3 regions of the Bradyrhizobium sp. SZCCHNR1002 genome follow, and region 1 is predicted to be linked to each of the others. Evidence: predicted binding sites of a transcription regulator. Region 1 holds the regulator's gene; each other region holds the start of a gene.
The links. Region 1 encodes PhoB, which activates phosphate uptake and scavenging genes when phosphate is short. Its sites were predicted from a motif close to TGTCATNNANCTGTCAT; they were not measured.

Region 1 (7,590 bases):
TTGGTCATCCCCGCGCTGCAATTGCGCTGGCCGGTCGGCGAATAGCGCCGCTCCTGGCCATAGCCGATCTCGGAGATGGTGCCGGCCCTGGTTGCGGCGACCAGCTCCTCACGGCTCAGCGCCCTCACCGCCACCGGCTTCGACGGCAGCGCGTCCTTCAGGATGATCAGCGCCCAATCGGCCGGGGAGCGGTCGAGCGACCATCGGTCGTGCTGGGTCGGAACGAACTCGGGCGCGACGATCAGCCGTTCGGCGATCGATGAGGCGGCCGGCGTGCCCCTGTTCATGCCGGCCAGGAAGCGGACGTTGCCGGGATTGACCTGCGCGAGCCCGTTGAACACGCAATGCGCGGCGGTGAGCACGACGCGCGGCGCGATCAGAGTGCCGGTACACCAGCCGCCGGTCGAATACTGCGCCACGGTGACGACGCCGATCGACGAGGCAGGCCAGGAGGTCGGGTCCACGACCTCGCCGATGTGCCGGTCGAGTCCGAGCAACTGCTCGGGACGCGGGTTGGCCACCCCGGCATCCGTCGATTCGAATCTGGGCTTCCAGCTCGCGATCATCGCCTGCGCCTGGACACGCTGCGCCTCGGTCAGCTTGACCCGCTGCACGTCGCGGCCGGCCGAGCGCACGCCGTTGCGGCCGGCCATCACCAGCCAGGCATAGCCCTGCACGAGGTCCTGGCTCACGCCGCGGCCGTCGAGCATCATCAGACCGAGCATGTATTGCGACTGGGCGAAGCCTTGGGCTGCAGCGCGGCTGAACCAGCGGCCGGCTTCGCCGTAGTTGCTCGCGACACCCTCGCCGTTGACGTAGGCGATGCCGAGATAGTGCTGGGCGACGGCGAGGCCCTGGTCCGCCGCCTTGCGATACCATGCCAGCGCCTCGGCCGCATTGCGCGGCTGGCCCCAGCCGAAGGCGTGCATGAAGCCGACGTCGAACTGCGCCCGCGCATCGCCCTTGGCGGCGAGCGGCAGCAGGCGGCGCAGCGCAACGTCATGCTGGCCGTTTCCGGCGGCGGCGACGGCGTCTTCGAGCTCGGCGGCCGGTGCACCGGCCAGGCTGCCGAGCAGCACGGCAAGACTTGTGATGATCGTCTTGAGCAAGGGCGTCCGCTGGAACCAAAACACGGGCCGCTCAGCACACTCGATCAAGACGGCGGCGGCGTGGCGGAAAGCGGACCGCGGTGTCCTTAATCCGGCCTGCTCGCCTCTCACACCTGCACGTCCCTCACATCTGCCGCTCCTTATGCCTGCTCGCTCTTGGCGAACCGATCGTCCAGCGCATAGCCCGCGCCGCGCACGGTGCGGATCGGATCCTGCTCGCGACCCGGATTGAGCAGCTTGCGCAGACGGCCGATGTGCACGTCGACGGTGCGCTCGTCGATATAGATGTCGCGGCCCCAGACGCTGTCGAGCAACTGCTCGCGGCTGAACACGCGGCCGGGATGCTCGAGGAAGAATTCGAGCAGACGGTATTCGGTCGGGCCGAGGTCGATCGGCCGGCCCGAGCGCGCGACGCGGCGCTTCTCGCGGTCGAGCTCGATGTCGCCATAGGACAGCACGGTCGCGAGCCGCTCCGGGCTCGCCCGCCGCAGCAGGCCCTTCACGCGCGCCAGCAGCTCCGGCACCGAGAACGGCTTGACGATGTAGTCGTCGGCGCCGGTCGCAAGCCCCCGCACACGCTCGCTCTCCTCGCCGCGGGCGGTGAGCATGATGATCGGCAGCTGCTTGGTCTCGGACCGCGCCCGCAGCCGCCGGCACAGCTCGATGCCGGACAGGCCCGGCAGCATCCAGTCGAGCACGACCAGATCGGGCACGCGCTCCTTGAGCCGCGTGTCGGCCTCGTCGCCGCGCGCCACGGTCTCGACCTCGTAGCCTTCGGCCTCGAGGTTGTAGCGCAGCAGCGTCGTCAGCGCCTCCTCGTCCTCAACCACCAGAATTCGCGCGCCCATGTCGAAATCGTCTTTCTCAGTTGCCGGGGATCGTGGTCGCGAAGCTGGTCATGTCGCCCTTCGGGCGCTTGTCCATGATCTGCTGGCCCTCGATCATATAGAAAACCGTCTCAGCGATGTTGGTGGCGTGGTCGCCGATCCGCTCGATGTTCTTGGCGCAGAACATCAGGTGGATGCAGAACGAGATGTTGCGCGGGTCCTCCATCATATAAGTGAGGAGCTCGCGGAACAGCGAGGTGCAGATCGCATCGACCTCCTCGTCGCCCTTCCAGACCGTCATCGCCGCCGGCAAATCATGCGCGGCATAGGCATCCAGCACCGTCTTGACCTGCGACTGCACCAAGTCGGTCATGTGCTCCAGGCCGCGGATCAGCTTGAGCGGATGGAAGTCGCTCTCCAGCGCGGCGACGCGCTTGCCGATGTTCTTGGCGAGGTCACCGATCCGCTCCAGATCGGTGGCGACGCGCATGGCGCCGACGATCTCGCGCAGATCGACGGCCATCGGCTGGCGGCGGGCGATCGTCAGCACCGCGCGCTCCTCGATGATGCGCTGCAGCTTGTCGACCTCGGCGTCGGCGGCGACCACCTTCTGGCCGAGCGCCACGTCGCGCCGCACCAGCGCGTCGACGGAATCGACGATCAGCCGCTCGGCGAGGCCGCCCATCTCCGACACCAGCCGGGTGAGATCCTGCAGATCGCTGTCGAACGCCTTGGCGGTATGTTCACTGGCCATGTTGATCTCCTGAAGAATGCTGTCGGCGTCAGCCGAACCGGCCGGTGATGTAGTCCTGGGTCCGCCGATCGCTCGGCGAGGTGAAGATCTTGCTGGTCTCGTCGAACTCGATCAGCTCGCCGAGATACATGAAGGCGGTCTTGTCGGAGACGCGCGCCGCCTGCTGCATGTTATGGGTCACGATCGCGATCGTATAGTTCTCCGCGAGCTCCTGGATCAGCTCCTCGACCTTGGCGGTCGAGATCGGGTCGAGCGCCGAGCACGGCTCGTCGAACAGGATCACCTCGGGCCGGACGGCGACTGTGCGGGCGATGCACAAGCGCTGCTGCTGGCCGCCGGACAGCGACAGGCCGGAGGCGTTGAGCTTGTCCTTGACCTCGTTCCACAGCGCGCCGCCGCGCAGCGCCTTCTCGACGCGGTCGTCCATCTCGGACTTCGAGATCTTCTCATAGAGCCGGATGCCGAAGGCGATGTTCTCGTAGATCGTCATCGGGAACGGCGTCGGCTTCTGGAACACCATGCCGACCCGCGCGCGCAGCAGATTGAGGTCGAGCTTGGGATCGAGAATGTTGGTGTTGTCGAGCATCAGCTGGCCAGTGGCGCGCTGGCCCGGATAGAGGTCGTACATCCGGTTGAAGATGCGCAGCAGGGTGGACTTGCCGCAGCCGGACGGACCGATGAACGCCGTGACGCGGTTGGTGCCCAGCGTCAGGTTGATGTTCTTCAGCGCGTGATGATCGCCGTAATAGAAATTCAGGTTGCGCGCGGTTACCTTGGCCGGCGCCTCGGGGAGCGACTGGCCGTGGAGCGCGTGATTGGGCTGACTGACGGAGACGGACAGTTCGGTCATTTCGTTTTCCTCTCGGCGCCGAGAATGCGTGCACCGACGTTCAAAGCGAGCACGGCCAGAGTGATGAGAAGGGCTCCGCTCCAGGCCAGCTGCTTCCAATAGGCATACGGGCTCTGGACGAAATTGTTGATGGTGACGGGCAGGTTCGCCATCGTCTTGGAGAGGTTGAGGCTCCAGAACTGGTTCGACAGCGCGGTAAACAACAGCGGCGCGGTCTCGCCGGCGACGCGGGCGGTCGCCAGCAACACGCCGGTGATGAGGCCCGAGCGCGCCGCGCGGTAGGCGATGCGGCGGATCACCAGCGAGCGCGGCAGGCCGAGCGCGGAGGCCGCCTCGCGCAGCGGGTTGGGTACCAGCAGCAGCATGTCCTCGGTGGTGCGGAGCACGACCGGGATCACGATGACGGCCAGCGCCAGCGCGCCGGCGATCGCCGAGAAGCCGCCCATCGGCACCACGACGGCGCCATAGATGAACAGGCCGATGATGATCGACGGCGCCGACAGCAGGATGTCGTTGATGAAGCGGATCACCGAGGTCAGGCGGTCGTTGCGGCCGTATTCGGCGAGGTAGGTGCCGGCGAACAGGCCGAGCGGCGCGCCGATGCCGACGCCGATCACGGTCATCATGATCGAGCCGACGATGGCGTTGCGCAGGCCGCCTTCGCTGGCGCCCGGCGGCGGCGTGTCGGCGGTGAAGACCTGCAGGCTGAGGCCGGCGAGGCCGTTATAGAACAGCGTGAACAGGATCAGCGCCAGCCAGGTGACGCCGAACGCCGCGGCGGCGATGCACAGGCCGCGGACCATGAGGTCGCGGCGGCGGCGGCGGGCGTAGATCGGATTCACCGGATTGACCGGCGTGTCGAAGGTGGACGCGTCGACGCTCGACATGGCTTACTTTCCTGCCTTGGCTTCGAGTCGCGCCAGCATCAGCCGGGCGCTCGCCAGCACGAAGAAGGTGAGGACGAACAGGAGCAGGCCGAGAAGGATCAGGCTCGACTGGTGCAGACCGTCGCTCTCCTGGAATTCGGAGGCGATCGCGGCCGAGATCGTGGTGCCCGGCGCGAAGATCGACGACGAGATCCGGAACGAGTTGCCGATGATGAAGGTCACCGCCATGGTCTCGCCGAGCGCGCGGCCCAGCGCCAGCATCACGCCGCCGATGACGCCGACGCGGGTGTAGGGGATGACGACGCTGCGGACGACTTCCCACGTGGTGCAGCCGACGCCGTAGGCCGCTTCTTTCAGCACCGGCGGGACCGTCTTGAAGACGTCGACCGAGATCGAGGTGATGAAAGGCAGCACCATGATCGCCAGGATCAGCGAGGCGTTGAACAGGCTGAGATAGGACGGCGGACCTGCGAAGATGTCCTGCAGCACCGGGATGTTGGCGCAGAGGCTGATCATGAACGGCTGAAACGTGGTGGCCAGGAACGGGCCCAGCACGAAGAAGCCCCACATGCCGTAGATGATCGAGGGAATGCCGGCGAGCAGCTCGATGGCCAGGCCGATCGGGCGGCGCAGCCATTGCGGGCACAGCTCGGTGAGGAAGATCGCGATGCCGAGGCCCACGGGAATGGCGATCAGCATCGCAATGAACGAGGTCACCAGCGTGCCGTAGATCGGGCCGAGCGCGCCGAGCACCGGTGGATCGGCCGAAGGCGCCCAGCGCTTGGTGAACAGGAACTGGAAGCCATACTCCTTCATCGCCGGCCAGGCGCCGATGACGAGGGAGATGATGATGCCGCCGAGGATCAGCAGCACCGAGATCGCGGACAGGCGGGTGATCCAGTAGAAGGTGACATCGCCGAGCTTGAACGCGCTCAGCGCACGGGCGCGGTCATAGGGCCCTGCGGCAGCGGCGATATCGCCAACCTCGCTCTCAACGGCCATCTCAGCCAAGTCCGCCCCCTGCTTCTTCGACACCATCATCACCTTGGACGAACCCTCTCCCGTTTCCGGGAGAGGGCAGTGCGCTTTCAGATCAGCTCTTGATGTCGGCCGACCAGGTCTTCTCGATCAGCTTCACGACGCTGTCGGGCATCGGGATGTAGTCGAGATCCTCGGCCATCTTGCCGCCCTTCTCGAATGACCACTTGAAGAACTTGATCGCCTCGGCGGAGGCCGCCTTGTCGGTCGGCTCCTTGTGCATCAGGATGAAGGTCGCCGCCGTCATCGGCCAGGACTTGTCGCCCGGCTGGTTGGCGAGGATCACATAGTAGCCGGGAGCCTTGGCCCAGTCGGCATTCGCCGCGGCGGCCTGGAACGCCTCGACGGTCGGCTGCACGGTCTTGCCGGCCTTGTTGATCATGCCGGTGTAGGTCAGCTTGTTCTGCTTGGCGTAGGCGTATTCGACATAGCCGATCGCGTTCTTGGTCTGGCTGATATTGCCGGACACGCCTTCGTTGCCCTTGGCGCCGACACCGACCGGCCACTCGACCGCGGTGTTGAAGCCGATCTTGCTCTTCCAGTCGGCGCTCGCCTCGGAGAGATAATAGGTGAAGTTGAAGGTCGTGCCCGAACCGTCGGAGCGGCGGACCACGGCGATCGCGTCGGACGGCAGCTTGACGCTGGGGTTCAGCTTCTTGATCGCGGCGTCATCCCACTTGGTGATCTTGCCGAGATAGATGTTGGCGAGCGTCTCGCCGTCCAGCACCATCTCGCCCGGCTTGACGCCCTCGAGGTTGACGACCGGCACGATGCCGCCCATCACCATCGGCCACTGCACCAGGCCGTCCTTGTCGAGCTGCTCGGCCTTGAGCGGCGCGTCGGTGGCACCGAAGGTCACGGTCTTGGCCTGGATCTGCTTGATGCCGCCGCCGGAGCCGATCGACTGGTAGTTCAGACCGTTGCCCGTCTCCTTCTTGTAGGCGTCGGCCCACTTGGAATAGATCGGGAACGGGAACGTCGCGCCCGCGCCGGTGATGTCGGCAGCAAAGGCCGACGTCGATGCGGCGACCAAGCCGGCAGCGACAATAGCTTTGACGAAATTCATAGCTGGTCTCCATGCTTGGGAAGCGAAGCGCATGACGCACCCGATTGCGCTTCCCCGGCCGCTTTAAGGGGCCTCGGTGCCGCTTTTATAAAGGTTCGATGACAGCTGGATGACAGTCACAAGCCGTTGATATTTATTGATATTCAGATTTCGTCCCGAATTTCTACGGTGCCTAGGCCGCCCTTGATGAAGGCCACCGCCCCTGCCTTTTGCGAGCGTCGCTCAACCAAGAATGAGAACGCCTTTGCCCGTGTCGCCCGCCCCACCTTCGGTGTCGTCCCGGCCTTGAGCCGGGACCCATAGCCACCGGCGGATGTGTTTGGCGACACTCGTCAACCCGCGTGCCTCAAACATCTCCCTGGGGTTATGGGTCCCGGCTCAAGGCCGGGACGACAGCTGAGTTTTGGCCGACGCCTTTCATCACACTGCTGCCTTGGGACAAGCCATCGAGACAAGTCATCGCGCCCCCGCGGCACATCGTGCCCGGGTGATGCATCGGTCATGCCCCTCCTGAATCATGAGAGGGCGCGGAGAAGGCCGGACCTCGGCTGAGGCCCGTGGCCCGCCTGCTCAAAAGAATGCAGGCGGCAGGTACCACAGGTACAGCCGGACAGATCCGGCCTTCCCCGCGCGACGGTTTTACGGTGTCCTTCGTGCTCTCCCTGGGGATCGGCTCTCTTGCCCCCATCACCCGCGCGTGCCGTCACAGCAACGACCGCGAGCTTGACCTCAGCGTCGAGAGGCCAGGACCACACGACTTCGCCGTCCGCAACGGCTCGCGCTCGTCTGGCACGGCCGTCACGTCCATCGCCGCCCACCTCAACGTTCGTGACGACGCGTACGTCCCTCTGCTCGAGGCGGGTTGCGGGGAGATAACCATTAATTCCGAAATATCGCAAGCGATTTATTTTTATCAGAAGAAAAAGAACCGATCTGGCATCAGGGATTGGACGAGGCCGATCGATGCTTCAGGATGTCGCGCGCGGCCCCCGCGATGCGCTGGCCCAGAGAGAGCGCAGTCTCCCGGTCCCTGACGTGGAATATCTCGTCACTGATCAG
Region 2 (7,590 bases), on a different contig from region 1:
AACGAGCGCATGTCAGCGACGATCCACGTCTGCCCTGGCATCCGCGTTCGGCACAGGCTGATCATGGTCGGAGAGCTGTCGACGCCGGTGACCGAAAACCCCTGCCCCACGATGTGCGCTGCGACCGGCACGCCACCTCCGCAACCGACATCAAGCACGGTCGCCACCGGTCTGAGGAGAGATACAAAGCGGTCGATGGCTGGTCTATCGGTCCACGCCGCTGCGCGGCGGTCGGCGTCCCACGACAACGCACGGGTCTCATAGTGAGCGATGATGCGATGAGCTGCTTCGGTCATGGAAATGTCCTGGTACAGGCGTTGCTACGGCCACTCTGCAATGAAGCCCCTCTCCTTGTACGGCTCGATCTTGTCCCACTCGCTCAGCACGCGGCGGCGGAATTCCGGATGGGTGTGCCAGAGATGGCGCGGCACGCCGAAGCCGTCGACGGTCAGCAGCATCTTCTCGACCTGCGGCCAGTGCCGCTGCAGGGTCATTGCATAACGCCGCGCGGTCCAGCTGTTGCCGAGGCAGATGACGGTCCTGACATTGGCGAGGCCGAGCGTGGCCTCGATCACCGGCAGCGAGTACACGACGTTCTCGCCGGTGTTCATGGCGTGATGCTCTTCGAGGATGAGGTCCGCCGGTACGCCGCGCTTGACCATGGCGGCCTTGATCAGCGTGCACTCCGACAGCTCGGCGCCAGGCGTGATCCCGCCGCTGACGATGGCGTGGCGGAAACAGCCCTGCTCCCAGAGGCTGGCTGCCGTCTCGGCACGCAATTCCTCCTCGACGCGGGTGCCGAACACGAACAGCAGATCGGCGGGGCGCAGCGGCGTGTCGGCGAAATGCTGCGCGTTGATGGCGGCGATCTCACCGGCATCGGGCCAACGCTGCGCGCGATCCTGCATCGAGCTTCTCCAGCAGCGTCCTATCCTGCCTCGCGCGCCGTCATTCCGGGGCAAGGCCGCAAGGCCTTGAACCCGGAATACCGAGCTTGTCTTGCGCAACAACTTCGAGATTCCGGGTTCAATCGTCAACGCGCCGCCGCTTCGCGTCTGCGCATCGACGATTGCCCCGGAATGACCGTAGGGACGGACTCAACCGACATCGTCGCACGATGCGCCGCCAGCGCGGGTCACATTCGATGACCAGCGGTGACGTCCCGTGATCACGGCAGCAGCGCGGGCGGGATCGCTGCGAAAGTGTAGGTCTGCGGCTTGTTGCGGATGACGAAGCCGCCGACCTGCCAGGCGAACAGCGCGGCGAAGCCGATCAGGAACAGCGCTCCCGACCACTCGGTGATGACGAGCGCGCGCACCAGAAGCGCGGCCATGGCGACGGTCACCACCGCCATCACGGCCACCGCGGCGGCATAGACCGCACGACCGAGGCCGCCGGTCAGCCGCGCCGTGCTGCCTGCGGCTGCGAGCCGCGCATGCAGGGCAAGGATGAAGGTCCTGTAGGCCTCGCTCTGCGGCACCATCAGGGTCACGGTCTGCCAGGTGGTCGAGATGACGTTCAGTCGCCGGCCGTCACGGTGCGTGATCTCGGCGCGGAAGCGCTTGGCCTGCATCGACACCGGTCGGTAGGACAGCCGGATCGCGGCGATGTCGGCATAGGGCCATACCCCGGCGTGGCCGGCGAACCGCCACGACAGGCCCTGCTCGGTCAGCTCGAACTCCTGGGCGGAGCCGATCAGCGACGCCTTGTAGGCGTAGCCGATGGGCGCATCGGATGGTGTCGGTACGGAAATGGGGGCGGTCCTGTTGCGTGGGTCGGGCGCCTTATCCTACAAACGAACGATGAGCGAAACGATCCATTTTCCGCGCCACCTGATCCTGGCCGGCGCGATGGCCGCAGGCGTGCTGCTGGCGCTCGCCGTGCACATGCTCGGCGCCCGCTACGGCCTCGATCTCGGCGGCCTGTGGCAGAGCGAAGGTGCCTTCATGCCAGCCGGCTCGGCGATCGCCTGGTGGCTGATCGCGACGGTCGGCTTCTCGAGCGGCTATTTCATCGCCAACATCATGCACAGCGCGGTATCCGGCGAGATCCCGCAGCGTGCGCGCAACTTCCTCGTCGTGGTCGGCGTGCTGATGCTGGCCGGCATCGGCCAGGCGATCTCCGGACCGAGCCCGGTGCCGTCGGCCTCCGGCGTGCTGGCGGGACTTGCCGCGCTCTGCCTGGGCGCCCTGATGGCGTTCTGCGGCGCCAATTTCGCCCTGCGCAAGAGCTGATCACCCCCTCCGAAATGACGACGCCGCGCGGTACTTCCGCGCGGCGTTTTGCCTCATCACGTCGTGCGGCGCGATCAGCTGGCCGCGCGCAAATTGATGGTGGTCTCGGCGAGCTTGGTGAGCTTCATGTCGGTCGCCTTCTCCTCGTCGAGCGTCTTCTGCAGCACCGCCGCGCAGTCACTGCGGCCGAGCTGCTTGGCCCAGGCGATCAGGCTGCCATAGCGGGTGATCTCGTAGTGCTCGGCCGCCTGGCCGGCATTGATCAAGGCGGCGTCGAGCACGGTCTTGTCGGCGACTTCGCCGGCGACCTCCTCGGCCTCCTCGATGATGCCGTCGATCGCCGGGCAGTCGACCGCCTTCGGCGCGATGCCGTGCATCTCGAACACCTGCTCCAGCCGCTTCACATGCGTCCGCGTCTCGTCGAGATGCGTGAGGAATCCCTGCTTGAGCTGCTGATCGGTCGCCTTGTCGGCCATCTTGGGCAGCGCTTTGATCAGCTGGTTCTCGGCGTAATAGATGTCCTGCAGCTGATGAACGAACAGGTCGTTCATCGTCTTGATGTCCTTGGTGAAGAGTCCCATTTGCCACTTGTCCTCTTGGTTCGGAACATGGCTTGCCCTCCCCGACCGATCGTGGCCATGTTCGCTACCCCCGCGGGCGGCTAACCGGGTGACGCGTCCGTTGTTCCGGCCCGCGGCGACACGACCGCCGGAACCTCGCGGCCGGTCGTGACTTGCTTGGCGGGTAACCAATGGGACCGAACTAAGGCGGCCGCAGCTATGTGACTGGAGTGTGACAGACCCGCGGATCGACGCCGGAGCTGCGCTGTGTCAAGGACTGCACAAAGCGTCCGTTTTAGCTTAAGGAACAGGCTGTCACGGATTACCCGCCCTCATCGTTCAATGGTTTTGTCCCTTCTCAAAGATCTAGTGCCGCCCCGCCGGGAGGATGAATGCAGCGCCTGCTGACCACGCTCTCGCGTGGCTTCAAGAAATGGATCGGCTGGAAGCGGCTGGGGATTGCAGCGAGCCTTGCGATCATCGCCTTCGCGATCACCACGCTCGTGCGCACGCTGAAGGGCGTCGACGGCGGCGTCATCCTGACAGCGCTGACCGAGATCCCGCCCGGTCACATCGCGCTCGCCGCCTTATGTGTGGTCGGCGCGTTCTGCACGCTGACGTTCTATGACTATTTTGCGCTGCGAACGATTGGCAAGAAACACGTGCCTTATCGCATCGCGGCGATGAGCGCCTTCACCAGCTATTCGATCGGCCACAACATCGGCGCCACCGTGTTCACCGGCGGTGCCATCCGCTTCCGCATCTATTCGGATTACGGCCTGTCGGCGATCGACGTCGCCAAGATCTGCTTCCTGTCGGGGCTGACCTTCTGGCTCGGCAACCTGTTCGTGCTGGGCATCGGCATGACCCTGCATCCGGCCGCCGCCACCGCGATGGACCAGTTGCCGCCGGCGGTGAACCAGCTGATCGCGATCGGCATCCTCGGTGCCATCTTCGCCTATCTCGGCTGGCTCTATGCCGGCAAGAACCGGCGCCAGCTCGGACAGAACGGCTGGAAGGTGGTGCTGCCCTCCGCTCCATTGACCATCGTGCAGATCCTGATCGGTGTGGTCGATCTCGGCTTCTGCGCACTGGCGATGTACCTGCTCGTTCCCGCCAACCCGCCGATCGATTTCCTGTCGCTGTCGGTGGTGTTCATCCTCGCCACCCTGCTCGGCTTCGCCAGCCACGCGCCCGGCAGCATCGGCGTGTTCGACGCCGCGATGCTGGTGGCGCTGCCGCAGTTCGGCCGCGAGCAGCTGCTTGCCACCCTGCTGGTGTTCCGCGTGCTGTATTTCGTGATCCCGTTCGGCATCGCGATCTCGATCATGGGGGTCCGGGAACTCTGGCTCAACGTCGTCAAGCCATGGCAGGAGCGGCGCCGGCTGCAAGCGGCCGTCTCCGACGAGATCGCCGCCAAGCGCGCAACGGCGACTGCAACCGCGCCGGTTCCGCAACGGATCAAGCGCCACTCACAAGGTTGACTTGGCGCTTCCGACCACCGTTTGTGATGGCGCGGTTGACGTTGCCAGCCGCCCTCTTATTTCCGCCCCATCGCTCACGTGAATCCTGGCGTATGACCCGATTTCTCTCTCGTCCGATGCTCGCCGCCTGCGTCCTGGGCGGCCTGCTCGCGCCTCTCGCCGCGACCGAGGCTGCCGCTCAGCTGGACGCAGCACCGCTGCAGATCAGCTGGGAGGTCCGCAACCGCTTCCGCCTGTTCCGCGAAGAGCGCGACTTCCTGCTCCACGTCGAGAGCACGCGCGACCGCTCCATCCTGTCCGCCGAGCAGGGACTGAGCATCCAGAGCGACGGCCGCGGCTGGGCGCGCAACGTCGTCAACCGGCTGTGCATCGACCTCGCAGGCCGCGTCAACGAGCCGTGCACACGCGACAACGTCAAGGAAAGCTATCTGACGCCGATCGACCATCCGGTCACGGTGCGCCTGACCGGCCCGGTGCCCGTCGGCGCCACCTGCGCGTGGTCGTTCGACGACGGCGATGGGCCGCAGACCTCGACCTTCGACTGCGCCGAGCCGGTCAATCTGCGCGTCCGCTATGGCCGGCAGACCGTCGCATCCGTCGACGTCACCAGCCCGGAAGGCACGCGGCAGGTCTCGACCGGGATCCAGGTGCGCGACGTCTTCATCGCCGGGCTCGGCGACAGCATCGCCTCCGGCGAGGGCAATCCGGACCGTCCGATCGCGCTGGCTGACGAAGGCTTCTGCTTCCGCTCCTATCTCGGCGGTCCGTCCGCGCAATATTATCGGCCGAGCCGCGCCGGCTTCAAGGGTGGCCGCGCCTGCGAGGCGCCGGACACGCTGCAGAACTGGCAGAAGCACAGCGCGGTCTGGTTCAATGCCGCCTGCCACCGCTCGCTATACAGCTACCAGACCCGCACCGCGCTGGCGCTCGCGGTGCGCTACCCGCACGTCGCCGTCACCTATCTGCCGCTCGCCTGCACCGGCGCCACCATCGCCGACGGCCTGTTCGGCAGCCAGCGCGCGCGCGAATGCCTTCCCGGCCGCTCGGTGGCGACCTGCGCCGGAGGCGTCAACGGCCAGCTCGGCGAGCTGCGCGATGCGTTGACCGCGGCCAAGCGCCGCCAGCCGGACCGTAAGCTCGATCTGGTGCTGCTGTCGATCGGCGCCAACGACATCAACTTCTCCGGTCTCGTCGCCGACGTCATCGTCGATACGCCCACCGAGCGCACGCTGTTCAAGCGCTCCGGCGTGATCGGCTCGGTCGAGGAATCGCGCAGCGAGCTGGCGCGCGACCTGCCGCAGGGTTTTGCCAAGCTGCGCGAGGCGCTCAAGCCGCTGGTCGGCGACCTCTCGCACGTCGTCTACACCTCCTATGGCAACCCGGCGCTGAGCGGCCCGGGCACGCCCTGCCGCGGCGGTCCAGCCGGCTTCGAGGTCCATCCCTCCTTCAACGCCAATCCGCAGCGTCTCGCCAACGTGGCCGGCTTCGTCGAGAACGAATTCCTGCCGACATTGCGCGGGCTCGCGCAGTGCACCGCCGGCATCCTCTGCCGCGACCCGCGTGCCGACCGGATGACATTCGTCGATGCGCATCAGGCCGGGTTCGCCGATCATGGCTTCTGCGCCCGCTCGCCGCAGGATCCGCCGTTCGACCGCGAATGCTTCTCCGCCAATGGCGAGAGCTTCGACTCGAACATCGTCAGCGCCGCCAACGAGCCGCTGCTGTGCGGCCGCGGCGCCAGCGAGTATCGGCCCTATCTGCCGCGCGCCCGCTGGATCCGCGACGCCAATGACAGCTACTTCTCGGCCATGACCTATCCGCAAGGGCTGCCGGCGGCGATGCAGCCTGCCGACATCCACGATGCGAGCTGGGGCGTGCTGTCCGCGGTCTATGGCGGCGCCGTGCACCCGACCGCCGAAGGCCACGCGGCGATGGCCGACGCGGCGTTTCCGGCCGCCGCACAAGTGCTCAACCTCGATGCGGTCGAAGCCAACGTCACCATCCAGCCGCTGCCGCCGGCAGGCGTGGTCAGGCAGTAGCATGCCGGCCGGACCGGCATCTCGCCACCGATCTCAGCGAGTCGCCCGTCGGGCGTGATGTCGCCACCGCGGATCGAACTAACAGAGCCTCGCGCATCCTGATCAGGCTGCGACGGGCTGCGCCGGGAGATTAAATTCGCGTGCGGTCTCAGACGGATCACCCTTGTCCAGTCCCGCCGGACGAAAGAATTTCATTTCCCTTTTCCAGAAATCATGCTCTCTTGGCGCATCCCGTGCTCATGAGAGGGGCGGTTCGCGGTCGTCACGAGCGTGGAGTGCGGGATGCGGTGGGCGCCATTGGTCGCAGCGTGATCCCGATCATGCCGACGAACGAGCGGTGGCGCACGGTGAAGTCGTATGGTCCTGGCACCCCGACGCTGGTGCCAAGCGGGTGGCGATGATCCGCCCGTGACGGGGGCAAGACAGCCCGGTCCCCGGGGAGAGTACGTATAAGCCGTCAAGCCATCGCGCAGGGAATGCCGGTTGATCCGGCTGCACCTGTGGTACCTGCCGCCTGCATTTTCTTCAGCAGGCGGGCCATGGGTGAGGCCCTCACCCGGCATTCCCTGCGCCCTCTCACTTCGGAGGGCCGAGTTCAGCCTTCGCAACTCGGGCGCCATGCGCCGCGAGAGCGCGACAGCATGTCCATCGCGAGCAGAAATGACATGCAGGCCAGCCGCCAACTACTTCGCCGGCGCCGGCTTCTTCATCATCGGGGGGGCCTGCTTCGATCCTGGCGCGGTCGCCGTCGTCGCCTGGGCCGGGAGATACTTCGCGAGGATCGCGGGATCGATCTGCGCCATGTTGGTGTCCGGCAGGCGCGTCCAGGTCTCGTCCTTGCCGAGCAGCGAGAAGCCGAGATAGCCGCGCAAGGTCAGCGACTGGCCGTCCGGGCTGACCTTCATGTTGGCCTTCCAGATATTACCGTCGCGCGGATTGAGCACGTTGCCGCCTTCGTATTTCAAGCCTTCGCGCTTCATGTCACGCACGAAGGAGATACCGAGCACCGGCGCATTCTTGCGGTCGTCGGTGCACTTGGCGCAGACCTCGTTCGGATTGTCGCCCGGACGCGGAAACGTCTTGGCGATCACGCCCTCGAACACGCCGTCGTGGTCGATGAAGAGAAACCAGCCGACCGGCCTGCCGTCCTCGACCTTCTGCCACAGCCCGGCCGCGGTCGGCTCTGCCGCCAGCGCCGGCCGCGTCAGCAGCGCACCGGCGACGACGAGCGCGCCGACCGCGAGCGTCGTCACGCCAGGCACCAGCCGAAGTC
Region 3 (7,590 bases), on a different contig from region 1:
TCGTCCAGCAGCAGGATCGGAACGTCCGATATAAATCCGCGTGCGATATTGACACGCTGCTGCTCGCCGCCGGAAAAGGTCGACGGCGGCAGCGACCACAGCCGTTCGGGAATGTTGAGCCGGCCGAGCAAGGCGCCGGCCCGCACGCGCGCATCCTCCCGCGAGAGTCCCGCGGTGAGCAGCGGCTCGGCGACGACATCGAGCGCCGGCACGCGCGGCACCGCGCGCAGGAACTGGCTGACATAGCCGATGGTCATCCGCCTCGCATTGAGCACCAGGCGCGGCTCGGCGCCTGCGAGGTTCGTCATCTCGCCCTGATGACGGACGCTGATGCGGCCACCGTCGCACCGATAGTTGCCGAAGATCATCTTCAGGATCGACGACTTTCCGGCGCCGGACGGCCCCGACAGGACGACGCATTCTCCTGCATTGACCTTGAACGACACGTCGCGCACCACGGGCAGAGAGATCCCGCCCTGAAGGTGCATTGTGAAGCTCTTCCGGGCATTCTCGACATCAAGCATCAGGGTCATTGTTATCGGGCTCATGGCGGCAGGATCGAGGACACGAGAAGCTGTGTGTAGGGCTCGCGCGGATCATCGAGCACCTGATCGGTGAGGCCGGTCTCGATCACCCGCCCCTCCTTCATGACCATCACACGGTGGGACAGAAGCCGCGCCACTGCAAGATCGTGCGTGACGACGATCGCCGCGAGGCCGAGTTCGTTGACGAGGCTGCGCATCAGGTCGAGCAGGCGCGCCTGCACCGAGACGTCGAGCCCGCCGGTCGGCTCGTCCATGAACACCAGCCGCGGCTGCGTCACCAGATTGCGCGCAATCTGCAGCCGCTGCCGCATGCCGCCGGAATAGGTCCGCGGCGCATCATCGATACGGGCGACGTCGATCTCGACCCGCTGCAGCCAGGACGATGCGGTCTGCCTGATACGGCCGTAGTTATTCCAGCCAATGGCCATCAGCCGCTCGCCGACATTGGCGCCCGCGGATACGGCCATGCGCAGGCCTTGCGCCGGGTCCTGGTGCACATAGCCCCAGTCGGTGCGAAACAGAAAACGCCGCTCGGCCTCGCCGAGATCGGCGAGACTGCGCAGCACGCCATCGCGCATGCGGTAGGACACGCGGCCCGCGCTTGGCGCGAGCTGCGCCGAGAGCATCTGCAGCAGCGTCGACTTTCCCGAGCCGGATTCGCCGACGATCGCGAGCACCTCGCCCGGATAAAGCACGAACGAGACGTCGCGACAGGCTGCGAGCCGGCCGTAGCTCTTGCCAAGTTCTTCAGCGACCAGCAGCGGCTGATCGGATGCGCTGTTCATGTCAACCATGAGCGCCCTCCTTGTGCGGGGCGGCATTCTCGACGCCGCGGTGTCCGGCCGCCTGGCGGCCCTCGCAATAGTCGGTGTCGGAGCAGACGAACATGCGACTCCCCTTGTCGTCGGTGACGATCTCGTCGAGATAGGAATCCTCAGCGCCGCACAGCGCGCAGGGTGCGTCGAACTTGTAGCGCGTGAACGGATGGTCCTCGAAATCGAGCGACACCACCGACGTATAGGGCGGGATGGCATAGATCCGCTTCTCGCGCCCCGCCCCGAACAGCTGCAGCGCCGGGCAATTGTCCATCTTCGGATTGTCGAATTTCGGCGTCGGCGACGGGTCCATCACGTAGCGCGCATTGACCTTGACCGGATAGGCGTAGGACGTCGCGATGTGGCCGAACCGGGCAATGTCCTCGTAGAGCTTGACATGCATCAGGCCGTATTCGGCGAGCGCATGCATGCGGCGCGTCTCGGTCTCGCGCGGCTCGAGAAACCGCAGCGGCTCCGGGATCGGCACCTGATAGACGAGCACCTGGCCCTCCCGCAGCGGCGCCTCGGGAATGCGATGGCGAGTCTGGATCACACTCGCCTCGTCCGTCGATGTCGTCGTTGCCACGCCTGCCGTCTTGGCGAAGAACTTACGGATCGAGATCGCGTTGGTCGTGTCGTCCGAGCCCTGGTCGATCACTTTGAGCACGTCATGCGGGCCGAGAATGGCTGCCGTGACCTGCACGCCGCCGGTGCCCCAGCCATAGGGCATCGGCATCTCGCGGCTCGCAAACGGCACCTGATAGCCGGGAATGGCGATGGCCTTGAGGATCGCGCGGCGGATCATCCGCTTGGTCTGCTCGTCGAGATAGGCGAAGTTGTAGGTCGGCGCGTTCATTCCGCGGCCTCCTTCAACACGGCAACGGCATTGGCATCGGCAAACTCCCGGCGCAGCTTGCGCAGCAGGCCGAGCTCGGATTGAAAGTCGACGTAGTGCGGCAGTTTCAGATGCTCGACGAAGCCGGTCGCCTGCACGTTGTCGGAATGTGACATCACGAACTCCTCGTCCTGTGCCGGGGCGATCAAATCCTCGCCGAGCTCGCGCGCGCGCAGCGCGCGATCGACCAGCGCCATCGACATCGTCTTGCGCTCGCTCTGACCGAAGGCCAGACCATAGCCGCGGGTGAAGCATGGCGGCTCGGTCGCCGACCCCTTGAACTGATTGACCATCTGGCATTCGGTCAGCTCGATCGATCCGAGCGGCACGGCGAAGCCGATCTCTTCGGCGAAGAACTCCACCTCGACCTCACCGAAACGGATCTCGCCGGCGAACGGATGGTTGCGGCCATAGCCGCGTTGCGTCGAATAGCCGAGCGCCAGCAGAAAGCCTTCGTCGCCGCGCGCGAGATTCTGCAGCCGCAGGTCGCGGCCGGCAGGAAAGCTCAGCGGATCACGCGTGAGATCTCCCACGGGCGCCTCGGGGTCCGCGTCAGGCGACGGCTCGATCAATCCGTCCTGACCGAGAATGTCGGTGACCCGTGGCATCGGCGCGTCGGACGTCGACGCAAGGGCCGGCGCCTCGGGATCGCCTGCCTCGGCCAGAGCCGGATCGAGCAGCCGGTGCGTGTAGTCGAATGTCGGGCCCAGCACTTGCCCGCCGGGAATGTCCTTGAAGGTGGACGATACGCGCCGCTGCACGCGCATCTCGCCGGTGTCGACCGGCTCGGTCGCACCGAAGCGCGGCAGGGTCGCACGGAAGGCGCGCACCAGGAAGATCGCCTCGATGAGATCGCCGCGCGCCTGCTTGATGGCAAGAGCTGCCAGCTCGCGATCATACAGCGAACCCTCGCTCATGACGCGATCGACCGCGAGTCCGAGCTGCTCCGAGATCTGCGCAAGCGACAACTCGGGCACGCTCCTGTCGCCGCGGCGCTCATGCGCCAGCAGCCGGTGTGCGTTCTCGATGGCGCGCTCGCCGCCTTTGACCGCCACATACATCCGCTAAGCTCCTGCAGGTGAGAGACGCGTCGTGCGCGGGATCGCGACCAACGATTGATCGTCGACCAGAATGACGTCGATCCCGCGCGGGAACAGCGCCTCGTTGATTGACAGTCGCGCGAGCAGATCGCGCGGCTCGATCGTCGCCGCGAGCGAGGTCACGCCATCGATCCCAGGACCACGCAGGTGGAACGTCGGCCCCGTAGAAAGGCTCGGCACCTGCAGGATCAGGGTTGTCGACCGGTCCGGGTATTCCGGCGTCCCCAGAGCAAAGGACGCGAGATCAGGCAGCGCGTCGGGCGCCGCCACGAGTGCGAAACTTGCCAGCTCTGGGCGCGTCACGACCGGCGCGCCGGTGTGAAATTTCAGCCAGGCTCCGACATCGGGCGCGCGCGCGAAGGCCGCATCGAGCCAGAGCGGCGTATCCTGGTCCAGCAAGGTCAGGGCGATCGCCGCAACGCCGGCCGCCATCGACGTTGGCCGGCCGGCGCCGTCGTCGACCGACACCACCTGTCCGGGACGCGCCATCGCCTCCATCACCATGCGGAAGGTCGATTGCGCCGACAGAACCTTGTCGGCAAAGCCGGGCTGCAGCTCGACAGTCATTGCCGTCATCACCCTTCTCCCCGCACCATCGTGTAGAAATCGACCCGCGTCGCCGCGGCCTCGGCGGCGCTTCGATCCCGCTCCTGTTGCATCTGCGCCCGCAGGGGCGCAACGACCTCCCTCTCGATTGCCTTGGCGTGATCGGACGATTGAAGCAAGGCGTCGCACAGCGCGATCAGGCGCGCCTTGCCGCCGTCGCGCCCGAGGACATAGCCAAACCCCACCTGCCCGCCCTGCAGACGAACAGCCGCGCGAGACACCGTCGCCTCACCGAGATTGAACGGCGCGCCATCGCCGCCGATACGGCCACGAACCATCACGAGACCGCTTTCGGGGGCACGCAGATCCTGGTAGGGCGGCACCGGCAGCGCGGCCATCCTATTCTCGATCTCGGCGGCCGCAACGTGCGACAGCACCTTCATTGCGTCCCGCCGCTTCTCCTGCAACGCCGTATCGCCGCTCATCGCCATTCTCGATCTTGCCTGCATCAAGTTGTCTATGATACTAGACAACTCGATAAGAGAGCGCCATGACTGTTTGATGACATGGACGTGATTTTCACAACACGACGCAGGGAGCTGCGATGAGCATGCCGGACGCCGGATCTGGCGTCGCGCTGTGGCGGCGGGTGGCCGACGGCATCGAGCGCGACATTGCCGATGGCCGCTTCGCGGCCGGTACGCGCCTGCCGGGCGAGACCGAGATCGCGGAGACCTACCGCGTCAACCGCCACACGGTCCGGCGGGCGCTGGCGACCCTCGCGGAACGCGGGCTCGTCCGCGCCGAGCGCGGCAGCGGCACCTATGTGGAAGCCCCGCGCCTGTCCTATCCGCTGCGATCGCGGACCCGATTCTCGGAGATCGTCGGCGCGGGCGGTCGTGAGCCGCGCGGGCAGCTGATCGCGGCCTCGGAGGAATCCGCGACGCGCGACCTCGCACGACTGCTGGGATTGAAGACGGGTGCTCCGTTGGCGCGCATCGATGCGCTGCGCTTCGCCGACAAGACGCCGATCTGCGTCAGCACCTCCTGGCTCTCGGCCGAGCGATTTCCCGACGCAGGGCGGGTGTTCGCCGCGACCCGCTCGATGACGGCGCTGCTCGCGCATTACGGCATCCGCGACTATCGCCGCGGTGCGACCAGGATCACGGCAGCGATCGCCGATGCCAGCGACGCGTCCCGCCTCGACCTCGCGCTGGGGCGTCCGGTCCTGGTCGTCGACAGCACCGACATCGACGCCGACGGGACGCCGCTCGTCAGCAAACGCTCGCGCTTCGCTGCGGAGCGTGTGACGTTCGAGGTCGAGAGCTAGGGCGAAACCGTCGCCATGTTCTCGACCTCGGGGCGCTCAGTCGATGAGCGTGCCGTCTTGATTGAAGAACGGATGCGGCCCGTCGAAATCCCCGATGGGCACCTGATGCGTGACGATCGTTCCGAATCCCGGCCCTGGAAACCAGGCATGAAGGTGAAAGGCTGGAGGCTCGATGCGGAAGGATGGCGATTGCATCTCGGCGAGATCCAGTGCCACGGCATGGTTCGGCGCCGGGCAGATCGTGCAGGGGATTGCGGCAAACCGGGTCAGCGCTGCACGATGGACGTGACCGCATCCGATCAATTGCACCCGCGGGTGACGCGTGAGGATGGCTGCGAGATGCGCAGCATTGCGCAGGTTCTGCCGGTCCATGTGACCGATGCCGGTCGAAAATGGCGGATGGTGCAGAAACAGCAGGGCCGGCTTGTCGGCACGAGCAGAGAGCTTGGCATCGAGCCATTGCAGACTCGCCTGATCGATCTCACCATGCGGATGGCCGGGCACGCTGGAATCGAGCAACAGCAGATCGAGATCGGCCAATTCCACATGCCGATTCAGCGGACCCGAGGGGTGATCATGAGATGCGTCCGGAAACGCCACTCGCATCAACTCGCGTGAATCGTGATTGCCGGGCACGGCAGCGAACGGAATCCGGAGCTCGGCAAGCAGATCCTTGAGATGATCGTACTCGGCCGGTGACGGCGTGTCGGCGAGATCCCCCGAGATCACCACCAGGTCGAGCTTTGGCTCAAACCGGTTGAGCTCCGTGATGCATCGCGCGAGCGCGCGCGCCGTGTCGACACGACGATAGGCCAGCCGACCGGGCGCCTTGATGTGGAGGTCTGAAATCTGCGCAATGTTGACCGCGTTCTTGGTCATGAGATGATCAACCTTCCGCTGGCAGCAGACGAATGGAATTCGGCTCAATCGACAGTCCGATGCGCTCCCCGGCGTGGACCTTGATCGTATTCGGCGCATCCACGGTGAGTGGAATGGAGGCCGCGCCGCGAACGATGATCCGCTGCCGGTCGCCGGCAAAACGGACGCTGTGGACGACGCCGGTCAGCTCCGATGCCGCGGCCTCGACAATGCCAATCGTTTCCGGTCGAACCATCGCAACGGCCTGGCTGCGCGGCGCGGGATCGGCGACCGGCAGTCGTCCGCCCGGCAGAACGAGGTGGCCGCCGTCGATCGGTGCCTCGATGATGTTGGCCGCGCCGACGAACTCCGCTACGAAGCGATCGGCTGGGGTGAAATAGATCTCTTGCGGCGTCCCGATCTGGGCGATGGCGCCCTTGCGCATGACGACAATGCGGTCGCCGAGCTCCATGGCTTCGTCCTGGTCATGCGTGACGTAGATCGCCGTGATCCCGAGCGTGCGCAGCAGGCTGTTGAGCTCACCGCGGAGCCGCTCGCGCAGGGCGGCATCCAACGCCGTGAGCGGCTCGTCGAGCAGCAGCACGCTCGGCCGGATGGCGACCGCACGTGCGAGCGCGACACGCTGGCGCTGGCCACCCGAGAGTTGATCGATGCGGCGATCTTCGAGCCCGCCCAGATTTGTCAGGACCACGAGTTCGGCGACCCGCGCGGCCCGTTCAGCCCTCTTCACGCCGCGGATCTTGAGCCCGTAGCCGATATTGTCGGCGACCGTCATGTTGGGGAACAGCGCATAGGACTGAAACACCATGCCGACGTTGCGGTTCTCGATCGGCTGCCTCGTCAGGTCCTTGCCGTCGAACAGCACGCGTCCGCCCGCATCGGGATTTTCCAGCCCGGCCACGATCCGCAGCAGGGTGGTCTTGCCGCAGCCGGACGGCCCCAACAGCACCAGCGTCTCGCTCTGCGCGATGTCCAGCGTGGCGCGCGCCAGCGCGCACGTCCCGTCGGCAAAGGTCTTGCCGCAGTTCTCCACCTTCAGCGCGGCTCCATGCCGGGTCATCGTGCTCACCGCAGGTTTCCTCTCTCGCCGATCCATTGCATGGCCACCAGCAGCGGAATGATCATCACGAAGAAGATCAGCGTATAGGCGGACGCGACCTCCAGCCGCATCGATGCGTAGCTGTCGGCGAGGCCGACCGGCAGGGTCTTGGTCAACGGCGTATGCAACATCCAGGTCAGGTTGAACTCTCCGAGCGACAACGTCACCACCATGAGGCTGCCAGCCAGAATGCCGGGGGCGGCATTGGGAACGATGACGTCGATGAAGCGCCGCCATGGCGCGGCCCCGACGGATGCGGCGCCCTCATCGAGCGATTTGACGTCGATCGTCGCGAATACCGCCATGACGGACCGGACCATGAACGGCATCGTGAAGATCACATGACCGGCGAGAATGAATAGCCATGAGCGGCGGAAGCTT

Region 2: the regulator PhoB is predicted to act here: its motif matches at 3,016-3,032, upstream of QX108_RS09265 (YbhN family protein).
Region 3: the regulator PhoB is predicted to act here: its motif matches at 4,452-4,468, upstream of phnF (phosphonate metabolism transcriptional regulator PhnF).

Annotation. Positions count from the first base shown of each region.
Region 1 covers NZ_JAUHIS010000002.1:488,730-496,319, forward strand. Annotated here, with positions in the region: gene QX108_RS14670 (trypsin-like serine protease) at 1-1,109, opposite strand, end outside; gene phoB (phosphate regulon transcriptional regulator PhoB) at 1,250-1,957, opposite strand; gene phoU (phosphate signaling complex protein PhoU) at 1,974-2,690, opposite strand; gene pstB (phosphate ABC transporter ATP-binding protein PstB) at 2,719-3,540, opposite strand; gene pstA (phosphate ABC transporter permease PstA) at 3,537-4,427, opposite strand; gene pstC (phosphate ABC transporter permease subunit PstC) at 4,431-5,429, opposite strand; gene pstS (phosphate ABC transporter substrate-binding protein PstS) at 5,521-6,531, opposite strand; gene QX108_RS14705 (hypothetical protein) at 7,471-7,590, opposite strand, start outside.
Region 2 covers NZ_JAUHIS010000001.1:2,071,345-2,078,934, forward strand. Annotated here, with positions in the region: gene QX108_RS09240 (class I SAM-dependent methyltransferase) at 1-296, opposite strand, end outside; gene QX108_RS09245 (YdcF family protein) at 321-908, opposite strand; gene QX108_RS09250 (hypothetical protein) at 1,169-1,753, opposite strand; gene QX108_RS09255 (hypothetical protein) at 1,803-2,234, shown strand; gene QX108_RS09260 (ferritin-like domain-containing protein) at 2,309-2,815, opposite strand; gene QX108_RS09265 (YbhN family protein) at 3,187-4,278, shown strand; gene QX108_RS09270 (hypothetical protein) at 4,371-6,317, shown strand; gene QX108_RS09275 (DUF2147 domain-containing protein) at 7,001-7,590, opposite strand, start outside.
Region 3 covers NZ_JAUHIS010000001.1:2,376,587-2,384,176, forward strand. Annotated here, with positions in the region: gene phnL (phosphonate C-P lyase system protein PhnL) at 1-533, opposite strand, end outside; gene phnK (phosphonate C-P lyase system protein PhnK) at 545-1,339, opposite strand; gene QX108_RS10550 (alpha-D-ribose 1-methylphosphonate 5-phosphate C-P-lyase PhnJ) at 1,332-2,216, opposite strand; gene QX108_RS10555 (carbon-phosphorus lyase complex subunit PhnI) at 2,213-3,316, opposite strand; gene phnH (phosphonate C-P lyase system protein PhnH) at 3,320-3,931, opposite strand; gene phnG (phosphonate C-P lyase system protein PhnG) at 3,931-4,386, opposite strand; gene phnF (phosphonate metabolism transcriptional regulator PhnF) at 4,506-5,231, shown strand; gene QX108_RS10575 (phosphodiesterase) at 5,268-6,110, opposite strand; gene QX108_RS10580 (ABC transporter ATP-binding protein) at 6,118-7,170, opposite strand; gene QX108_RS10585 (ABC transporter permease) at 7,176-7,590, opposite strand, start outside.